Regions from separate parts of the Streptomyces sp. NPDC044064 genome, predicted to be linked through region 1. Evidence: riboswitches for the same ligand, from Rfam matches in the RefSeq annotation. Region 1 holds a riboswitch; the other holds the start of a gene.
What was found. A riboswitch is a leader RNA that binds a small molecule or an ion and turns the genes downstream of it on or off. The one in region 1 is predicted to bind cyclic di-AMP.

Region 1 (4,914 bases):
AGGGCAGCGAAAATATCCGCCCACCGAATATCTCCTCTTTGTATACGGCGCCCGTGTTAATGCCGCAGGCTCGGCATGTTTACGGCATGTTGCGAGTTCCTCACACGTTCGGGACGGTCCACGCCCGAGGCGAACCGCAGCCGGTGCGCAGCCGTCGCGCGATCGGTGTGCATCGCCGTGATCGCCCGCGCGCGCTCGCTGTCTCCGCGTGCCACGGCGTCCACGATCGCGCCGTGCTCCGCCCAGCAGTCCACCGGGCTCGGCGGCGCCGGCGCCGTGTACATCCAGGCGATCTTGTGCCGCAGCTGGGTCAGCACCGAGGTCAGCGAAGGGCTTGCGGAGGCCTGCGCCAGCGTCTCGTGGAACCAGGCGCCCAGCGAGCGCAGATCCTCGCTGTTGCCCCGCCTGGCCCGCTCCTGACCCAGCCGGACCAGGCCCCGCAGCACCTTCAGATGGGCCTCGGTGCGCCGCTGGGCGGCCCGGGAGGCGCCGAGCGGCTCCAGGAGCGCGCGCATCTCCAGCAGGTCGGCGGCCTCCTGCTCGGTCGGCTCGGCCACACACGCGCCCGCGTGCCGCCGGGTCACCACGAAGCCCTCCGCCTCCAGGGTGCGCAGGGCCTCACGGACGGGGACCCGCGAGACGCCGTAGCGACGGGCGAGGACTTCCTCGGTGAGGCGGCCGCCGCGCTCGTAGACACCCGCGACGATGTCGTCCCGGATCGCCGTGCACACCGAATGCGCCGGAATACGCATGACCGACCTCCGCCTTAATCCCCGTGAAACGTCGACGATGGACGTCTGCTCCGTGACTCTATTGCAATGAGCCGGAATTTCCGACGGCAGGCCGGAATCCATGGATATTTTTTGGACAGCGGATGCGGCGGGCACTGCGAAAAACGGCGAAAGCCCCGGCTCGTGAGCCGGGGCTTCGGGATGTCGTGTGCCGGAGCGTCAGACGTTCACGCCGTGCTGGCGGAGATAGGCGATCGGGTCGACGTCCGAGCCGTACTCGGGGGTCGTACGGGCCTCGAAGTGCAGGTGCGGTCCGGTGACGTTGCCGGTCGCGCCGGACAGACCGATCTGCTGGCCCGGGAGGACCTTCTGGCCCACGACGACGCCGATGGACGACAGGTGGCCGTACTGGGTGTACATGCCGTCGGCCATCCGGATCACGATCTGGTTGCCGTACGCGCCGCCCCAGCCGGTGGAGACGACCGTGCCGGAGCCGACCGCGTGGACGGACGTCCCGCTGGCCGCGTGGAAGTCGATGCCGGTGTGGGAACCGGAGGACCACAGGGAGCTGCTGGCCTTGTAGCCGGTGGAGACGTAGGAGTGCGCGATCGGGGCGACGAACGCGTTCAGGCGCTTGCGCTCGGCCTCTCGCGCGGCGCGGGCCTGGGCCTCGCGCTCCTTCTTCGCCTCCTCGGCGGCCACCTTGGCCGCGGCCTCCTCGGCAGCCTTCTGCCGGGCGGCCACCAGCTGGGCCTCGGCCTGCGCGTCGATCTGCTCGGCGACCGTGTCGCTGACGGTGATGACCGGGGTGAGGCCGGTGTCCTCGACCGAGTTGTCCGCGGCGAGCGCCGGGCTGGCCGCCAGGGTGCCGACGACACCGGTGGTGGTGAGGGCCGCGACACCGGCCGCCTGGACGGTGGTGCGCTTGACCCGGCCGGGCTTGCGGTGCTTCCCGGTGGCGTACATGAACGCCATGAAGTGGCTGGTCCTTTCCTTCCCTCTCGCCTACCGGGTTAGCTGACGGGTTCGGAGCAGGAAGGTCTCCTACGGACCCCCTCGCCGGAGCGCGGGCGTCCGATTCACCCCAGGGACTGCGGTGGGTCCCCGGCTCCCCTGGCTCGCGCCGTGGGGGGACTCGGCGATGACTGTCCGGTGCCGCGGGCGCGGCGCACTGCCTGACGAACAGCCCGGTCGACGCTATGCGGCCCGACTTTCGATCCCCAAACGGATCCGGGCTTTTGTAGCGCATCCCACAGGTCAGACAGGCAACCTCTGCCGCAATTCGGACATCTGAGGAAGGGCTGTGCACGGCAAAGGGCCCTGACGAACCGTCGGATCGTCAGGGCCCCACGCGCACGGGGTGCCGTAAAGCCGCTACTCGGCCGCCACGACGGTGACTTCGCCGATGCCGAGCGCCTCGACCGGCGCCTTGATCTCGGCCGCGTCACCCACGAGGACGGTCACGAGACGGTCCACCGGGAAGGCGTTGATGACCGCCGCGGTGGCCTCCACGGTGCCGGTGCCGGCGAGCTGTTGATACAGGGTCGCCTGGAAGTCGTCGGGCAGGTACTGCTCGACCTGGTCCGCCAGCGTGCTCGCGACGGCCGCGGCGGTCTCGTACTTCAGCGGCGCCACACCGACCAGGTTCTGCACGGCGACGTCCCGCTCGGCGTCGGTCAGGCCCTCCGCCGCGAGTGTGCGCAGCACCGTCCACAGGTCCTGCAGGGCGGGACCGGTGTTCGGGGTGTCCACGGAACCGCTGATGGCGAGCATCGCGGCGCCCGTGCCGTCCGGCGCGGAACGCAGGACCTGTCCGAAGGAGCGCACGCCGTAGGTGTAGCCCTTCTCCTCGCGCAGGACGCGGTCCAGGCGGGAGGTGAGGGTGCCGCCGAGGCAGTAGGTGCCGAGCACCTGGGCGGGCCACACACGGTCGTGCCGGTCGGCCCCGATCCGGCCGATGAGCAGCTGGGTCTGGACGGCGCCCGGCCGGTCGACGATGACCACCCGGCCGGTGTCGTCGGCGCTCACCGGCGGCACGGGCCGCGGGGTGCCCGGCGTGCCGGTCCAGGCGCCCAGGGTGTCGGCGAGCAGCTCGTCCAGGTCGGTGCCGGTGAGGTCACCGACGACGACCGCGGTGGCCGTGGCGGGCCGCACATGGCGGTCGTAGAAGGCGCGTACGGCCGCCGCGTCGATCTTCTCGACCGTCTCCTCGGTGCCCTGGCGCGGCCGCGACATGCGCGAGGTCGCCGGGAACAGCTCCTTGGAGAGTTCCTTGGCGGCGCGGCGGGCCGGGTTGGCCAGCTCGTGCGGGATCTCGTCCAGGCGGTTGCGGACCAGCCGCTCGACCTCGCTGTCGTCGAAGGCGGGCGCGCGCAGGGCGTCAGCGAGCAGACCGAGGCCCTTGGCCAGGCGGGAGGCCGGGACCTCCAGGCTGAGGCGCACGCCGGGGTGGTCGGCGTGCGCGTCCAGCGTGGCACCGGCCCGCTCGAGCTCGGCGGCGAACTCCTCGGCGGAGTGCTTGTCGGTGCCCTCCGAGAAGGCCCGCGCCATGATCGTGGCGACGCCCTCCAGACCGGGCTTCTCGGCGTCCAGGGGCGCGTCCAGCAGCACCTCGACGGCGACGACCTGCTGGCCGGGGCGGTGGCAGCGCAGCACGGTCAGACCGTTGTCCAGCGTGCCGCGCTCGGGAGCGGGAAACGCCCACGGCCTGGCCTCGCCCGGCTGCGGCTGGGGGTGGAAGTCCATCGTGGCGAGCTCGGTCACTTGGCCGTCTCCTCGTTGTCGCTCTTGTCGGCGCCCGCCTCTACGGTGGCTTCCTGCTCCGGGTCCTCGGGGACGTCGGCGTCCTGGACGGTCTCCGGGTGCTTCGGCTCGTAGACGAGGACCGCGCGATTGTCGGGGCGCAGGCAGGCCTTGGCGACCTCCTGGACCTCCTCGGGGGTCACCTCGAGGACGCGCTGGACGGCGGTGAGGGCGAGCTGCGGGTCGCCGAACAGGACGGCGAACCGGCACAGTTCGTCGGCGCGGCCGGCGACCGTGCCGAGCCGGTCCAGCCACTCGCGCTCCAACTGGGCCTGGGCGCGCTCCATCTCCTCGGCCGTCGGGCCCTCCGCGGCGAACCGGGCCAGCTCCTCGTCGATCGCGGACTCGATCACCGGCACCTCGACGTCACCGGAGGTCTTCACGTCCAGCCAGCCGAGCGAGGGCGCGCCGGCCAGGCGCAGCAGGCCGAAGCCGGCCGCGACGGCCGTACGGTCGCGGCGCACGAGCCGGTTGTACAGGCGGGAGGACTCGCCGCCGCCGAGCACGGTCAGGGCGAGGTCGGCGGCGTCCGCCTTGCGGGTGCCGTCCTGCGGGAGCCGGTAGGCGGCCATCAGGGCGCGCGCCGGGACCTCCTCCTCGACGACCTCGCGCAGCTGCTCGCCGATGATCTCGGGCAGGGAGCCGGCGCGGGGCTCGGGCTTGCCGTCGTGGGAGGAGATCGACCCGAAGTACTTCTCGATCCAGGCGAGGGTCTGCACGGGGTCGATGTCGCCGACCACGGAGAGCACCGCGTTGTTGGGCGCGTAGTAGGTGCGGAAGAACTGGCGCGCGTCCTCCAGGGTGGCCGCGTCCAGGTCCGCCATCGAGCCGATCGGCGTGTGGTGGTAGGGGTGGCCCTCCGGGTAGGCGAGGGCGGTCAGCTTCTCGAACGCGGTGCCGTAGGGCACGTTGTCGTAGCGCTGGCGGCGCTCGTTCTTGACGACGTCCCGCTGGTTCTCCATGGACTCGTCGTCCAGGGCGGTGAGCAGGGAGCCCATGCGGTCGGCCTCCAGCCAGAGGGCGAGCTCCAGCTGGTGGGTGGGCATGGTCTCGAAGTAGTTGGTGCGCTCGAAGCTGGTGGTGCCGTTCAGGGAGCCGCCGGCGCCCTGCACCAGCTCGAAGTGGCCGTTGCCCTTGACCTGCGCCGACCCCTGGAACATCAGGTGCTCGAAGAGGTGAGCCAGGCCGGTACGTCCCTTGACTTCGTGGCGGGAGCCGACGTCGTACCAGAGGCACACCGCCGCCACCGGGGTCAGGTGGTCCTCGGAGAGCACCACGCGCAGACCGTTGGCCAGGCGGTGTTCGGTCGCTGTCAGGCCCCCGGAGCCTGCCTCGGCTGTGGTCGTGTGACCCATGGGCATGTACGTCCCTTCGCGAGCGG
Region 2 (4,914 bases), on a different contig from region 1:
CGCGGCGGACCTCCAGGGTGCCCCGCGGCGGGAGCGGCGGCCAGGGCTGCTCCGGGTCGGCCGGGATCTGCAGGCCGAGGGCCTGTCCGGCGCGCAGTGCCACGCGCGTGTGCCCCTCGGGCGAGAGGTGGAGCCGGTCGCCGTCCCACGCCCTGCGGTCCTGGACGGACTTCAGGGACCACAGGTCGAGCACGGGGCACCCGTACCGGTCGGCGATGGCGCGGACGTGCCCGTTGTAGGTGGCGATCTTGCCGCGCAGATGCTTGAGCAGCGGGACGCCACGGGTGTCGAAGCCGGTCGTCACGAGCACGGTGCCCGCGACCTCGGTGAGCTGGGACACGGCCCGCTCGAAGCGCTCTGCCACCTCGTCCGGGTCGGTGCCGGGCCGGATGATGTCGTTGCCGCCCGCGCAGAAGGACACGAGGTCCGGGGCGAGTTCGACGGCCTTCGGGAGCTGGTCCGCCATGATCTGGTCGAGCAGCTTTCCGCGCACGGCCAGGTTGGTGTACGCGAAGTCGCCCTCGGGACGCCGGTCCGCGAGCAGTACCGCGAACCGGTCGGCCCAGCCCACGAACGCCCCGTCGGGGCCGGGATCGCCCACGCCCTCGGTGAAGCTGTCCCCCACCGCCACGTACGACCCGATCACTGATCTGTTGTCATTCTTCGAATCGTCTGCCACGTCGGACCATGATTCACCTTCGGATGTGACCTACGCGACCGTAGGCAGGGGTTGACGAACGGTGAGATGAGACACCCTTAAATCATTTGCCAATCCAGGAATAACGCGACGTTCGGACGCGTTGACGGTGCGCACACGCCGAAGGCCGGACCCGGGGAACCGGGTCCGGCCTTCGGCGGCTTGTCAGGGCAGGTGATTCTCGAGAGCGGGTCCCGCGGAGCGGGAGCCTCAGACGGCGACGCCGTGCGAGCGGAGGTAGGCGACCGGGTCGAGGTCCGAGCCGTAGTTCGGCGTGGTGCGGATCTCGAAGTGCAGATGCGGGCCGGTCACGTTGCCGGTTGCGCCGGAGAGGCCGATCTGCTGGCCCGCGGTCACGGTCTGGCCGGCCGAGACGGAGAGCTGCGAGAGGTGGCCGTACTGGGCGTAGTAGCCGTCGTTCAGCTTGATGACGACCTGGTTGCCGTACGCGCCGCCCCACCCGGCGGAGACGACGGTGCCGGCGGCGACGGCCTTGAGCGGGGTACCGGTCGGCACGACGAAGTCGACGCCGGTGTGGTAACCGCTGGACCACATGCTGCCGGCCACGTGGTACCCGGTGCCGATGGTGGCGCCGGTGACCGGGAGGGTGTAGCCGGCGGACGGCACGGAAGGTGCGGAGGGCGCGGCGGGTGCGGAGGGCGCGGCGGGTGCGGCGGGTGCGGCGGCGGCACCGGAGGCCTGGCCCGACTGGGACCGGGGCGGGGATGCCGGCGCCGGGGCGGAGGGCTCGGTGTGCGGCTGGGCGGCCTTCGCGCCGAGCGACAGCTTCAGACCCGGGTGGATCAGCGAGGGATCCTGGCCGACGGCCTGCCGGTTGTCGTCGTAGAGTCGCTGCCAGCCGCCGCTGACATGCTGCGCGCCGGCGATCTTCGCGAGCCAGTCGCCGGACTTCACCGTGTAGGTGCGCACACCCGAATTCCGCTGCGCGGCCGCCTTCTTCACGGCCGTCTTTACCACGGCCGGAAGGGACTGCACGACCTTTCCGGAAACGGACTGCGTGGTGGCGGCGTGCGCTCCGGTGGCCCCGAGGAGCGGCAGGGCCAGCGCGGCGCCACCGGTTCCGGCGACGGCGATCGAGCGGGTGAAACGCGGGGGCTTGGGACGGCGGTGCTTACCCTTCGCGGGCATGGCGCATTCCTCTCCGGCGCCTGCGAGGTGAGCTGACGGGTTCGGGCTGGAGCTGCCCGGCCGCGCGCTGCGCGGCTGCACCCCAGCCTGTCCCGGAGACCGGGACAGGCAGTCATACCTGGTGGGTCCCCCGCTCCTGCCGAACACGGGTGAAGTGTGTGGGGACTCCGGGCGGCGGCAGGATTCGGCGTTCCGACCGGATTGGTGGCGAACGTAAGCGAGCAAGACGGATTCGGACAAGCAGCTGGTTCCCGGCGCCACGGCTCCAAATGATCGAATTCGGAAATTCACGGTCACTCTCCGTGAATTCCGGAATCCTCACCCTTTTTAATTCCCTTCACCCTTACAGGAATTACGTGGACATGACGCGCGACACACGGTCACGAATATGACGCTCCTCACGCGCCGATCCCCACACCCCCTTACCTCAGAGCGAGTTGGAACGAAGGCTCCAATTCGGACAGATTACTCAGATGCGACGCAGCCGGAGAACCGTCGCATCCAGGTCGCCCCTCAGTCCGGTGCGCAGCCCGTGGTGCAGCAGGACCGCACCTCGGTGCACTTCGCCCGTTTCGCGGCATTCGTACGATGCTGTCGGGTCGAGTCCGCGCAGCCGCAGCGCCGGAACCGGCTCACCGTAGTGCTGCGCCTGGAGGCAGGCGAGGACCACGGCCTCGTCGCCGTGGACGTACTGGACGGCGCTCAGACCGCCCGTCGGCGGCCGCAGCCGGTACTGGTGGCCACGCTGGACCACCGGTCGGATCTCCTTGTAGAGGTCCACCCAGAGACGGGCCTCGGCCAGCTCTTCCCCGCTCCACTCGGTGAGGTCGCCGCCGACGCCGAGCACCCCGGCCATCGAGCTGACGAAGCGGAACCGCAACGAACTCTCCCGCCCGTTGAGCTGGGTGTTCGGGCTGTCGGTGACCCAGGCGGCCATGACCCGCGCCGGATGGATCTGACTGAAGCCGTGCTGGATGGAGAGCCGGTCGAGCGGGTCGGTGTTGTCGGAGGTCCACACCTGGTCGGTGCGGCTCATCACGCCGAGGTCGATCCGCCCCCCACCGCCCGAGCAGGACTCGAAGGCGACCGCGGGATGGGCTGCGCGCAGCCGGTCCAGCAGGGCGTACAGGGCGCGGACGTGGTCGACCCACAGGCGCTGCGGGTACGGCTCCCCGGGCCAGCCGGCGTCGGTGAAGCAGCGATTGAAGTCCCACTTCACATAGTCGATCGGGGCGCTCGACAGGAGGGTGTCCAGCTGCTCCCAGAGGTACTCCTGGACGTCCTCGCGGGCGAGGTTGAGAACGAGCTGATTGCGTAGCTCCGTCCGCTTTCGTCCAGTTTGGTATTGCACCCAGTCGGGGTGGGCACGGTAGAGGTCGCTGTCGGGGTTGACCATCTCGGGCTCGACCCAGATGCCGAACTGCATGCCGAGGCCGTGCACCTGGTCGGCGAGGGGCTTGAGGCCGTGCGGGAAGCGGTCGGGGTTGGGCGTCCAGTCGCCGAGGCCTGCCCGGTCACTGGTGCGGGCGCCGAACCAGCCGTCGTCCACGACGAACAGCTCGACGCCGATGCCGGCGGCCCGCCGGGCGAGGGCGGTCTGCTGCTCCTCGGAGATGTCGAAGTTGGTCGCCTCCCAGGAGTTGAACAGCACCGGCCGGTCCTGCTCCGCGTCCGGGATGACGTACGCCCGCTGGTAGGCGTGCCAGGTGCGGCTGGCCCCGCCGAAGCCGCCGTCGCTCCACAGGCCGGCGAAGACGGGACTGGCGTACGACTCCCCCGGCTCGAGCAGCAGCAGGCCGGATTCGTCGTATCCGGCGCCGCCCGTGATCTGCACCCGCGCGTCCGGGAGTTGGGCGACGGCGATCCGCCAGGACCCGGACCAGCCGAGCGCGCAGCCGTAGACCTCGCCGCGCTCCTCGGTCGCGTCGGTGTCCAGCGCGACCCAGGGCAGGTGCTGGTGGCCGGTGTGGCCGCGGCGGCTGCCGATGATCTTCTCGCCGTAGGCGAGGGGGGCGGTGGCCAGCAGCGACTCGGCGGCCCAGCGGCCGTGCAGCTGGGACAGCCGCCAGCCCTCGCGGTCGGGCAGGGTCCAGGTCGCGGCGTCGGCGCGCAGCAGCTCCACGCGCGCGTGCGAGCCGTTGTCCACGGTCACCCAGCGTTCCAAGACGTCCCCGCGCATCCGGTAGTGCAGGGTGACGGCGAGCCCGTCGTCGTCGAAGCACAGCCGCAGCTCGTCACCGTCGGCGCCGCCCACCGTGTCGGACGACACGAAGCGCCACTCGGTGCCGCGCCGCTCCTCGGTGCGCACCGACAGGGCCGGACGGACGAAGCGGGGGCCGCCCTCGACGGGGTACTCCTCACGGCCGTCGAGCGGGGACTCGAAGGGCCAGTAGGCAGGCAGCGGGCTCGCCGCCAGGGCCTCGGCGTCGGCGAGCACGATCCGTGGCCCCCAGTGCAGGTGCACCAGTTCGTCCGCCTCGGTGAGATGCAGCGCATAGCTGCTGCCGGGGCCCGACAGGAGCCATGTACGACCGTCATCGGCGATGTCCACCATCGAGACCTCACAGGTGCCAACAGATCCGCTCAAGTGCGAACATCATTAGGCCCCGCAGCCCCTGGTGGCAACGCCTGTGGACAACTCATTGCCCGAGGAAATCGATGTCGTATCGTCGACGGAGTGCCCGTCGACGAGCCGCGCCGGCGGGGCCGACCGGGAGGAGCCCCCGTGACGCAGCAGGTCCCCTCGACCGAGCCCGAGCTGGCCGGAGTGCGCAATTTCCGCGACGTGGGCGGACTGCCGACCGTGGACGGGCGGCGGGTGCGCCCCGGAGCGCTGTTCCGCAGCGGCCACCTCGCGCACGCCACCGAGGAGGACGCGGCCTTCCTCGCGTCCCTGGGCCTGCACACGATCTTCGACTTCCGCAACGCCGCCGACCAGAAGCTGGAGGGCCCGGACGTCGAGCTGCCCGGTGTGCGGAACGTGAACCTGCCGCTGAGCGACCCGGCGGACGGTGCCGAGTTCTGGCAGATGGTCCGCAACGGCGACATCGAGCAGCTGCGCGGCATCC

Region 2: another riboswitch for cyclic di-AMP. It lies ahead of AC07DS_RS27680 (M23 family metallopeptidase); the one in region 1 lies ahead of AC07DS_RS44225 (M23 family metallopeptidase).

The regions. Positions count from the first base shown of each region.
Region 1 is NZ_JBWKFN010000050.1:24,377-29,290, reverse strand. It holds gene AC07DS_RS44230 (GntR family transcriptional regulator) at 57-752, opposite strand; gene AC07DS_RS44225 (M23 family metallopeptidase) at 951-1,706, opposite strand; cyclic di-AMP (ydaO/yuaA leader) riboswitch at 1,719-1,882, opposite strand; gene AC07DS_RS44220 (M16 family metallopeptidase) at 2,106-3,494, opposite strand; gene AC07DS_RS44215 (M16 family metallopeptidase) at 3,491-4,894, opposite strand.
Region 2 is NZ_JBWKFN010000018.1:83,433-88,346, reverse strand. It holds gene AC07DS_RS27685 (SGNH/GDSL hydrolase family protein) at 1-646, opposite strand, end outside; gene AC07DS_RS27680 (M23 family metallopeptidase) at 908-1,846, opposite strand; cyclic di-AMP (ydaO/yuaA leader) riboswitch at 1,851-2,013, opposite strand; gene AC07DS_RS27675 (alpha-galactosidase) at 2,316-4,400, opposite strand; gene AC07DS_RS27670 (tyrosine-protein phosphatase) at 4,572-4,914, shown strand, end outside.